DNA from 3 places in the Paenibacillus sp. FSL R7-0048 genome. Region 1 is predicted to be linked to each of the others. Evidence: a T-box and tRNA genes for the amino acid it is inferred to sense, from the RefSeq annotation. Region 1 holds a T-box; the other regions hold tRNA genes.
What was found. A T-box is a leader RNA that pairs with one kind of tRNA and senses whether it is charged. The one in region 1 lies ahead of metG (methionine--tRNA ligase), so its partner is inferred to be a tRNA-Met.
Positions count from the first base shown of each region.

Region 2: it encodes a tRNA-Met, which carries the amino acid that the T-box ahead of metG (methionine--tRNA ligase) is inferred to sense. The anticodon was not compared.
Region 3: it encodes a tRNA-Met, which carries the amino acid that the T-box ahead of metG (methionine--tRNA ligase) is inferred to sense. The anticodon was not compared.

Region 1 covers NZ_JBBORF010000001.1:5,041,132-5,044,377, forward strand. The annotation lists gene metG (methionine--tRNA ligase) at 1-1,181, opposite strand, end outside; T-box leader at 1,229-1,489, opposite strand; gene yidD (membrane protein insertion efficiency factor YidD) at 1,530-1,793, opposite strand; gene NSQ91_RS22580 (Fur family transcriptional regulator) at 1,796-2,257, opposite strand; gene NSQ91_RS22585 (stalk domain-containing protein) at 2,477-3,246, opposite strand, start outside.
Region 2 covers NZ_JBBORF010000001.1:969,320-972,565, reverse strand. The annotation lists gene NSQ91_RS04215 (GreA/GreB family elongation factor) at 1-392, shown strand, start outside; gene NSQ91_RS04210 (YdeI/OmpD-associated family protein) at 462-926, opposite strand; tRNA gene NSQ91_RS04205 (tRNA-Gly) at 1,028-1,098, opposite strand; tRNA gene NSQ91_RS04200 (tRNA-Pro) at 1,111-1,184, opposite strand; tRNA gene NSQ91_RS04195 (tRNA-Arg) at 1,217-1,293, opposite strand; tRNA gene NSQ91_RS04190 (tRNA-Gly) at 1,304-1,378, opposite strand; tRNA gene NSQ91_RS04185 (tRNA-Leu) at 1,386-1,470, opposite strand; tRNA gene NSQ91_RS04180 (tRNA-Lys) at 1,486-1,561, opposite strand; tRNA gene NSQ91_RS04175 (tRNA-Gln) at 1,569-1,643, opposite strand; tRNA gene NSQ91_RS04170 (tRNA-Asp) at 1,660-1,737, opposite strand; tRNA gene NSQ91_RS04165 (tRNA-Met) at 1,763-1,839, opposite strand; tRNA gene NSQ91_RS04160 (tRNA-Met) at 1,911-1,987, opposite strand; tRNA gene NSQ91_RS04155 (tRNA-Val) at 2,003-2,078, opposite strand; tRNA gene NSQ91_RS04150 (tRNA-Glu) at 2,085-2,156, opposite strand; tRNA gene NSQ91_RS04145 (tRNA-Ser) at 2,172-2,264, opposite strand; tRNA gene NSQ91_RS04140 (tRNA-Asn) at 2,270-2,345, opposite strand; tRNA gene NSQ91_RS04135 (tRNA-Ile) at 2,349-2,425, opposite strand; rRNA gene rrf (5S ribosomal RNA) at 2,483-2,599, opposite strand; rRNA gene NSQ91_RS04125 (23S ribosomal RNA) at 2,745-3,246, opposite strand, start outside.
Region 3 covers NZ_JBBORF010000001.1:6,243,707-6,246,952, forward strand. The annotation lists gene NSQ91_RS27545 (AraC family transcriptional regulator) at 1-162, shown strand, start outside; tRNA gene NSQ91_RS27550 (tRNA-Leu) at 299-377, opposite strand; tRNA gene NSQ91_RS27555 (tRNA-Cys) at 392-465, opposite strand; tRNA gene NSQ91_RS27560 (tRNA-Gly) at 475-549, opposite strand; tRNA gene NSQ91_RS27565 (tRNA-Gln) at 556-630, opposite strand; tRNA gene NSQ91_RS27570 (tRNA-His) at 650-725, opposite strand; tRNA gene NSQ91_RS27575 (tRNA-His) at 769-844, opposite strand; tRNA gene NSQ91_RS27580 (tRNA-Trp) at 868-941, opposite strand; tRNA gene NSQ91_RS27585 (tRNA-Tyr) at 948-1,033, opposite strand; tRNA gene NSQ91_RS27590 (tRNA-Thr) at 1,039-1,114, opposite strand; tRNA gene NSQ91_RS27595 (tRNA-Phe) at 1,143-1,218, opposite strand; tRNA gene NSQ91_RS27600 (tRNA-Asp) at 1,229-1,306, opposite strand; tRNA gene NSQ91_RS27605 (tRNA-Met) at 1,332-1,408, opposite strand; tRNA gene NSQ91_RS27610 (tRNA-Val) at 1,426-1,501, opposite strand; tRNA gene NSQ91_RS27615 (tRNA-Glu) at 1,557-1,631, opposite strand; tRNA gene NSQ91_RS27620 (tRNA-Ser) at 1,650-1,742, opposite strand; tRNA gene NSQ91_RS27625 (tRNA-Asn) at 1,746-1,821, opposite strand; rRNA gene NSQ91_RS27630 (23S ribosomal RNA) at 1,882-3,246, opposite strand, start outside.

The sequences.
Region 1 (3,246 bases):
GCTGTTACATTTCCTTCATATGGCGGAATCTCGCCTGCAAAATACTTTTCAACCATAGCCCCTGTACGGTTCAACAGGTTACCAAGGTCGTTGGCAAGATCATAGTTAACCCGGTCTACAAAGCTTTCCGGTGTGAACGTGCCATCCGAACCAAACGGTACTTCGCGCAGCAGGTAGTAACGTAATGCATCCAAGCCATAACGATCAATCAGTGTCACAGGATCAACTACGTTACCTTTAGATTTCGACATTTTTCCATCTTTCATGAGCAACCAGCCATGGGCAAATACCTTTTTCGGAAGGGGTTCCCCAAGCGCCATCAGAATGATCGGCCAGTAAATCGTATGGAAACGAACGATTTCTTTACCAACGATGTGTACATCCGCAGGCCAGAACTTGTCATACAAGGTGCGATCCTCGGAACCATAACCCAGAGCAGTAATATAGTTAGTCAAAGCATCAATCCACACGTACACGACATGCTTCTCGTCGCCCTTAACTTTTACGCCCCAATCAAAGGTTGTACGGGAAACTGCAAGGTCTTCCAGTCCGGGTTTGATGAAATTGTTAATCATTTCGTTCTTACGGGATTCCGGCAAAATAAACTCTGGATTCTCCTCGTAAAATTGCAGCAAACGATCCGCATATTTACTCATCCGGAAGAAATAACTTGCTTCCTTCACCAGCTCAACCGGGTGGCCGCTATCTGGGCTTTTTGCACCAGTAATCACACCGTTGTCATCACGCACTATATCAACTAATTGCGTTTCTGTGTAAAAGGTTTCATCTGGGATACTATACCAGCCTTCATATTCACCTTTATAGATGTCTCCTTGCTGCAGCAACCGATCAAAAATATCCTGTACCACTTTTTTATGACGCTCTTCCGTAGTACGGATGAAGTCATCGTTCGAAATGTCCAGCTTACGCCATAGCTCCTTAATACCAACAACAATGTCGTCTACGAACTGCTGAGGGGTCTTTCCTGCTTCCTCTGCCTTCCGCTCGATCTTTTGTCCATGTTCGTCTGTACCGGTTAGATAACGCACTTCGTAGCCGCGCAGACGTTTGTAACGGGCCATTGCGTCTCCTGCCACGGTTGAATAAGCATGTCCGATATGTAGCTTGTCACTTGGATAATAAATTGGTGTCGTTAGGTAAAACGTTTTTTTCTCACTCATTCAGTAATCATCCTTTCTTATTAAAAAACAAAAAACTCCCGCCCCCATAATGGGGCGAGAGTATAACTCACGCGATACCACCCAAATTTCCTGTCTCTTCACAGAGCGCAGGCTTCGCCAGTTCCCTCGCGGGAACTGTCCATTAACGCTGGATCACGCTGTTATCTTACGTGAACCACAATTGCAGTTCCCGCTCGAACACAGTTCCTCCCGGACCATATTCAATCTAACGCTCCATACCGGATTTCAGCATATTCCGGCTCTCTGTAATGGACGTAACGATTTACTTATCCGTTCTTCGGAATTCATACTATTACTTGTGAATATACCCAATGGTAAGGCCCCATGTCAAGTCGCAGGGGCAGAATCCTTCTCAGCAGATTCATCTTGAAGAGGCGGCACAGGATCAAGTCCTCCAGGATGAAAGGGATGACATCTGGCAATCCGCTTAGCTGCAAGCCATGAGCCTTTCAATGGACCATGGACTTCAATGGCTTCCAGGGCATAGGCAGAGCAGGTTGGATAGAAGCGGCATGTTGCAGGTTTAATAGGGGAAATGTACCTGCGATACACCCGAATAGGCGCCTGAATCGTTCTGCGTAGGGTCACCATTTCTAAAGTCCCTTTTGTTTATCTGATGCTGCAACTAATTCTTCTTCCCGGTTCTCTTCACATTCTTTGCAATAACCGAACACCTCAAATTTATGCTTGACTACCCGGAATTGATCGGGTGTATCCGTTAAATTCATCGGGCAGAAATTAATCGGGTAGGTCTTTTGGCATTGAAGGCAGATCATATGATGGTGATGATCCTGATGATTGCAGCTTCCCTTGAACTTCACTCCGTCTTCAAAGACAATCTGTTCAAGCACACCAAGCTCTTCCATTACACGAAGATTGCGGTACACCGTATCAAAGCTAAGTCCGCTATACTTACGGCCCATATGCTCATATACATCCTTCGCTGACAAATATCCCTTATTCTCGCCGAATAACTGGGCAAGCGTTTTGCGTTGGTCGGTGATTCGCAGTCCTTGCCCCGACATGACTTCTAATATTTGTTCTGTCGACAGCATACGCTCATCTCCCATAAGATCAGTTCATTTATATTTCACTCTCTTAATAATGCCCCAAAATAAATGCCCCGTCAATGAAGCACCATGAAGCGCCCCTACGCAACCTCTGAATTATTATATTTAAACAAAAGCCCGGCTGCGTATTCCTTTACGGAATATTCAGCCGGGCCTTTATTGTAGATAATTCCCCAATAGAGCTTATAGGGATATTCCTATTTATTATTTCTTTGCTGGAAGTGGAGTGATGAGGAAATTGACCGGCAAGTTACTGCCTGAAGCTGCTGTGAACAAAATCTCCACAGAACCTCCATACTCACCACTACGATAAACCACACTGTTCATGTCAGCGTTCGAGAGACTTCCCACGCTTGGCATATGCACGATTTGGTTATTAACCATAACCGGCCCCATATAGTTACCGCCACGTGGATTAAACGTAATCAATGAGTTTGGTGCAACATTTTCGAATCTGATCTTGTATAATACCCCGAAATTACCGGCATTGGATGCTTCCGTACCTGCCATTGGGTCTACGCCAGCCAGGTTCTTATCACTGTAATTATCGCCTAGCAGAAGTTTTGCAGGAGTTTTTCCTACCTCATCGGTAACCGTGATAATACGAGTAGAATCTTCGTAAGTTCCCCGATTATGCACTCCGTCTCGATCCAGAACTGGAAGTGTTGGAAGTGTAGTCAGTGGATCTTTATTCGCATCAATCAACATGACATTATAATCGATTGGATAATCACTAAATAAGTCCGCTTGAAGTGAAACAATTTCACTTGGTTTCATAGCAATTTGGTTTAGATCGGTCAGAATTGAGACACTTTCCCCTGGTTGCAGAACAATCGTTTTATAATGCTCATTTGTAAGCATAGATTTCCAATAACGTTCTACAGACATTTTACCAGTACCTTCAGGATATGTGCTTGGGCCTGCAAAGCCCACATATTCGGTTGTAAGCGTCGTTGGGTACAAATTGTTATTCG
Region 2 (3,246 bases), 4.1 Mb from region 1:
ATGAGGAAAAAATCGCATTTCTAAATCAATACTTTCCGGTACGGAGCAAGGATAGAAGCAACGCTGAAACGCTGTTATCCCGTTATTGCTCCGAGCTGGAACAATTACTAACTGAGTTCAATGGTGAAGATTTAAATTCACAGGTCTTTATCGGAAGTCAGCTGCAGCTTCGTTACTTGGACGATAATACTACAGATATCTATACCATCGTATTTCCTAACCAAGCAGAACCTAACAATAACAAGATTTCTATGTTGTCACCTATAGGCATGCAGCTGCTGCTGGCTGAGCTCGGCAGTACTTGTCAGCTAGCGATTCCTTCAGGTCAACTAGAGGTGAAGATCGAAAGCATTAAGTTCGTGAATAATGGTGAAGTAGGCGTTCTTATATAAGGACGATCCCTTATATACCCGCTACAGCAGCGTCCCTTTCCAGATATTAAGGAGGAGGACGCTGTTCTATTATTTAAGCCTCAAACCTTCTTCCAGCTTATTAACTGACTTCTGGATCCTTGCTGCTCTGGTTTCCGGTCTTTTCGCCCCTTCGATCCAGCTCACATATTCCTTCCGATAGGAATAAGCCAAGCTGTTATAATACACCTCTGCCTGCTCATTGCTGCTTAGTGCGTCCAGAAAATCTTCTGGAGCTTCTATCTCTCGCAATTGATGATCTTGTTCCATTGTCACCCGTACTATATCTCCAGGTTGAGCATGGGCTAAGTCTCGCAGTTCTTTTTTCACGACCATAAAATGTTTCCCATTACCATGCGGCATGAGTGTTCCTCTATAGGGAATGTCATTCAGGCTTCCTTTAACTTGTATCCTTGATTTAGTTTCATATATTTGTTCAGCGTCAAAAGGAACCGTAAGATATGTCCAACTCCCATTCGTATCTGGTCTGACTAACCTTGCTTCAAATTCAAACATTGGCCCCTCCTCAAATAAAATCTCTAGTTCCTATTGTATCCATACGTGCTTAACTATACAAAAAAACACCCGCCTAATACCGGCAGGTGTTTCTCTTTATAAGCGGGTGATGGGAATCGAACCCACGCTATCAGCTTGGAAGGCTGAAGTTCTACCATTGAACTACACCCGCAAAGGTATAAAATCGGGATGACACGATTTGAACATGCGACCCCCTGGTCCCAAACCAGGTGCTCTACCAAGCTGAGCTACATCCCGTTAACAATACTATAACTGCTTAGTAATAAAAATGGCGCGCCCTGAGAGATTCGAACTCCCGGCCTTTTGATTCGTAGTCAAACGCTCTATCCAGCTGAGCTAAGGGCGCAAAATCTATATGGAGCGGACGACGGGAATCGAACCCGCGACCCTCGCCTTGGCAAGGCGATGCTCTACCGCTGAGCCACGTCCGCAAAAACATGGTGCGCGTGAAGGGACTCGAACCCCCACGTCGTGAAACGCCAGATCCTAAGTCTGGTGCGTCTGCCAATTCCGCCACACGCGCACACTTTAAAGAAAATGGTGAGCCATGAAGGACTCGAACCTTCGACACCCTGATTAAAAGTCAGGTGCTCTACCAACTGAGCTAATGGCTCTCATAAATGGCTGGGGATATAGGATTTGAACCTATGCATGACGGAGTCAAAGTCCGTTGCCTTACCGCTTGGCTAATCCCCAATAATAATTAACTAAATGGCGGAACCGACGGGATTCGAACCCGCGATCTCCTGCGTGACAGGCAGGCATGTTAGGCCAACTACACCACGGTTCCATAGACATAATGCATAAGTGTAAATTGGTTGCGGGGGCAGGATTTGAACCTGCGGCCTTCGGGTTATGAGCCCGACGAGCTACCGGGCTGCTCCACCCCGCGTCATTAATTAGTATATACTATTCATTTTCACCATACCAGCTTATCCCTAAACATAATGTATAAGAGTAAATTGGTTGCGGGGGCAGGACTTGAACCTGCGACCTTCGGGTTATGAGCCCGACGAGCTACCGGGCTGCTCCACCCCGCGTCAGTGAAAAAAATATGGTGGAGGCTGAGGGGATCGAACCCCCGACCCTCTGCTTGTAAGGCAGATGCTCTCCCAGCTGAGCTAAGCCTCCATGATATGACCCGTATGGGATTCGAACCCATGTTACCTCCGTGAAAGGGAGGTGTCTTAACCCCTTGACCAACGGGCCATGCTAATAATTTTATGGCGGAGAGAGAGGGATTCGAACCCTCGAGACGCTTGTGGCGCCTACACGATTTCCAATCGTGCTCCTTCGGCCAAACTCGGACACCTCTCCATAAATGGCTCCCCGAACAGGACTCGAACCTGTGACAACTCGATTAACAGTCGAGTGCTCTACCAACTGAGCTATCAGGGAATATGGTGGGCCTTAGTGGACTCGAACCACCGACCTCACCCTTATCAGGGGTGCGCTCTAACCAGCTGAGCTAAAGGCCCTTCTAAGACATATTAATATTAAGGGCAAAAAAAATACCACGGGTAATGTGGTTGTCCGCTTGGCGGCGTCCTACTCTCCCAGGACCCTTCGGTCCAAGTACCATCGGCGCTGGAGGGCTTAACGGTCGTGTTCGGGATGGGTACGTGTGGAACCCCTCCGCTATCGCCACCAAACGGGCATTTACAGCGTAAATGCTCAGGCTTAATCGCCTGAAAACTGAATCCGAATTGAATTTGCGTCGCCCGTCATCTCTTCGGGGCCCCCGGAAAGTATTCGGAATTAGCTTCGCAGCCTTTTCTTCACTTTTTGGGGTATTTTTAGGATAAGCCCTCGACCGATTAGTATTGGTCAGCTCCATGCATTGCTGCACTTCCACCTCCAACCTATCTACCTCGTCGTCTTCAAGGGGTCTTACTAATTGGGAAATCTCATCTTGAGGGGGGCTTCACGCTTAGATGCTTTCAGCGCTTATCCCGTCCGTACGTAGCTACCCAGCCATGCTCCTGGCGGAACAACTGGTGCACCAGCGGTACGTCCATCCCGGTCCTCTCGTACTAAGGACAGCTCCTCTCAAATTTCCTGCGCCCACGACAGATAGGGACCGAACTGTCTCACGACGTTCTGAACCCAGCTCGCGTACCGCTTTAATGGGCGAACAGCCCAACCCTTGGGACCTACTTCAGCCCCAGGATGCGATGAGCCGACATCGAGGTGCCAAACCTCCCCGTCGATGTGGACTCTTGGGGGAGATAAGCCTGTTATCCCCAGGGTAGCTTTTATCCGTTGAGCGATGGCCCTTCCATGCGGTACCACCGGATCA
Region 3 (3,246 bases), 1.2 Mb from region 1:
CGCCTGGATTATGCAAAATCTCTATTACGTCATACTCAGATGCAAATCTCTGAAGTATCTGCTGCTGCAGGTTTTGTGAACGATGCCCAATTCTGCAATATGTTCAAACGAGAAATAGGTCTTACCCCGCGAGCATTCCGCATTAATAATCAATCAGGTTAATCACTAATCAGATTAAAAAAAGCCGTTGAAATAGAGAAACTCTCTATTCAACGGCTTACTGCTGTAAACCCAAGGACATAAAGAAAAAAGGTTTGTAAGATTGCTTATAAAAGCATTCTTACAAACCTTTTTAAGATACCGGCGAGAGGACTCGAACCTCCACGGTTTCCCACTCGATTTTGAGTCGAGCGCGTCTGCCATTCCGCCACGCCGGCACATATGAACTAAATGGAGGCGCCACCCAGATTTGAACTGGGGATAAAGCTTTTGCAGAGCTTTGCCTTACCACTTGGCTATGGCGCCATGAAAACTTGGAGCGGACGACGGGAATCGAACCCGCGACCCTCGCCTTGGCAAGGCGATGCTCTACCGCTGAGCCACGTCCGCATAAAATGGCTGGGGATATAGGATTCGAACCTATGAGTGACGGAGTCAAAGTCCGTTGCCTTACCGCTTGGCTAATCCCCAATAACATTTTAAAGTAAAATGGGGCGACTGATGGGTCTCGAACCCACGAATGCCGGAACCACAATCCGGTGCGTTAACCCCTTCGCCACAGTCGCCATATTAAGTTGATATTGTTGCCATTATTCATTTTAAAGTAAATGGGGCGGCCGATGGGTCTCGAACCCACGAATGCCGGAACCACAATCCGGTGCGTTAACCCCTTCGCCACGGCCGCCATATTAAACTTTAGAAAGAACTTGGCAGGGGCAGCAGGAATTGAACCCACACCAACGGTTTTGGAGACCGTTGTTCTACCTTTAAACTATGCCCCTAAAAACTGGTGGAGGATGATGGATTCGAACCACCGAACACTCACGTGAGCAGATTTACAGTCTGATGCGTTTGGCCACTTCGCTAATCCTCCAAGGATGGTGCCGGCGAGAGGACTTGAACCCCCAACCTACTGATTACAAGTCAGTTGCTCTACCAATTGAGCTACACCGGCATGGCACTCATTCTTTTGTGATGATAAATGGTGGCTCGGGACGGAATCGAACCGCCGACACGAGGATTTTCAGTCCTCTGCTCTACCGACTGAGCTACCGAGCCATGATGAAAATGGCGGAACCGACGGGATTCGAACCCGCGATCTCCTGCGTGACAGGCAGGCATGTTAGGCCAACTACACCACGGTTCCAAAAGATATAATTGCTTAAGTTAATTGGTTGCGGGGGCAGGATTTGAACCTGCGGCCTTCGGGTTATGAGCCCGACGAGCTACCGGGCTGCTCCACCCCGCGTCAGTAAGAAAGTGTTATGGTGGAGGCTGAGGGGATCGAACCCCCGACCCTCTGCTTGTAAGGCAGATGCTCTCCCAGCTGAGCTAAGCCTCCATAAACAACAATTGTTATTGTACCAAAGTCCACTAGGATAAATCAAGTGAAAATTTGGTGACCCGTATGGGATTCGAACCCATGTTACCTCCGTGAAAGGGAGGTGTCTTAACCCCTTGACCAACGGGCCATACTAATTATAAATTTGTGGCGGAGAGAGAGGGATTCGAACCCTCGAGACGCTTGTGGCGCCTACACGATTTCCAATCGTGCTCCTTCGGCCAAACTCGGACACCTCTCCATATGGCTCCCCGAACAGGACTCGAACCTGTGACAACTCGATTAACAGTCGAGTGCTCTACCAACTGAGCTATCAGGGAATATTCATACCAGGCTTGATGCCTGAAAACTGAATCCGAAACGAATCTGCATTCTACGTATAGGATAAGCCCTCGACCGATTAGTATTGGTCAGCTCCATGCATTGCTGCACTTCCACCTCCAACCTATCTACCTCGTCGTCTTCAAGGGGTCTTACTAATTGGGAAATCTCATCTTGAGGGGGGCTTCACGCTTAGATGCTTTCAGCGCTTATCCCGTCCGTACGTAGCTACCCAGCCATGCTCCTGGCGGAACAACTGGTGCACCAGCGGTACGTCCATCCCGGTCCTCTCGTACTAAGGACAGCTCCTCTCAAATTTCCTGCGCCCACGACAGATAGGGACCGAACTGTCTCACGACGTTCTGAACCCAGCTCGCGTACCGCTTTAATGGGCGAACAGCCCAACCCTTGGGACCTACTTCAGCCCCAGGATGCGATGAGCCGACATCGAGGTGCCAAACCTCCCCGTCGATGTGGACTCTTGGGGGAGATAAGCCTGTTATCCCCAGGGTAGCTTTTATCCGTTGAGCGATGGCCCTTCCATGCGGTACCACCGGATCACTAAGTCCGACTTTCGTCCCTGCTCGACTTGTAGGTCTCGCAGTCAAGCTCCCTTATGCCTTTGCACTCTGCGAATGATTTCCAACCATTCTGAGGGAACCTTGGAACGCCTCCGTTACTCTTTAGGAGGCGACCGCCCCAGTCAAACTGCCCGCCTGACACGGTCCCCGTACCCGGTAAGGGCACTAGGTTAGAACCTAGATACGATCAGGGTGGTATCCCAACGGCGCCTCCACCGAAGCTTGCGCTCCGATTTCTACGGCTCCCACCTATCCTGTACAGATCGTACCCAAATTCAATATCAAGCTGCAGTAAAGCTCCATGGGGTCTTTCCGTCTTGTCGCGGGTAACCTGCATCTTCACAGGTATTAAAATTTCACCGGATCTCTCGTTGAGACAGCGCCCAAGTCGTTACGCCATTCGTGCGGGTCAGAATTTACCTGACAAGGAATTTCGCTACCTTAGGACCGTTATAGTTACGGCCGCCGTTTACTGGGGCTTCGGTTCATAGCTTCGGGTTACCCCTAACCACTCCCCTTAACCTTCCAGCACCGGGCAGGCGTCAGCCCGTATACTTCGCCTTGCGGCTTCGCACAGACCTGTGTTTTTGCTAAACAGTCGCTTGGGCCTTTTCACTGCGGCCCCCTCGTGCTATTCACACTACCGGGGCACCCCTTCTCCCGAAGTTACGGGGTCATTTTGCCGAGTTCCTTAACGAGAGTTCTTCCGCGCGCCTTAGAATTCTCTTCTCGCCTACCTGTGTCGGTTTGCGGTACGGGCACCTTCTCCTGGCTAGAGGCTTTTCTTGGCAGTGTGAGATCATGACCTTCGCTACTATAATTTTCGCTCCCCATCACAGCCCA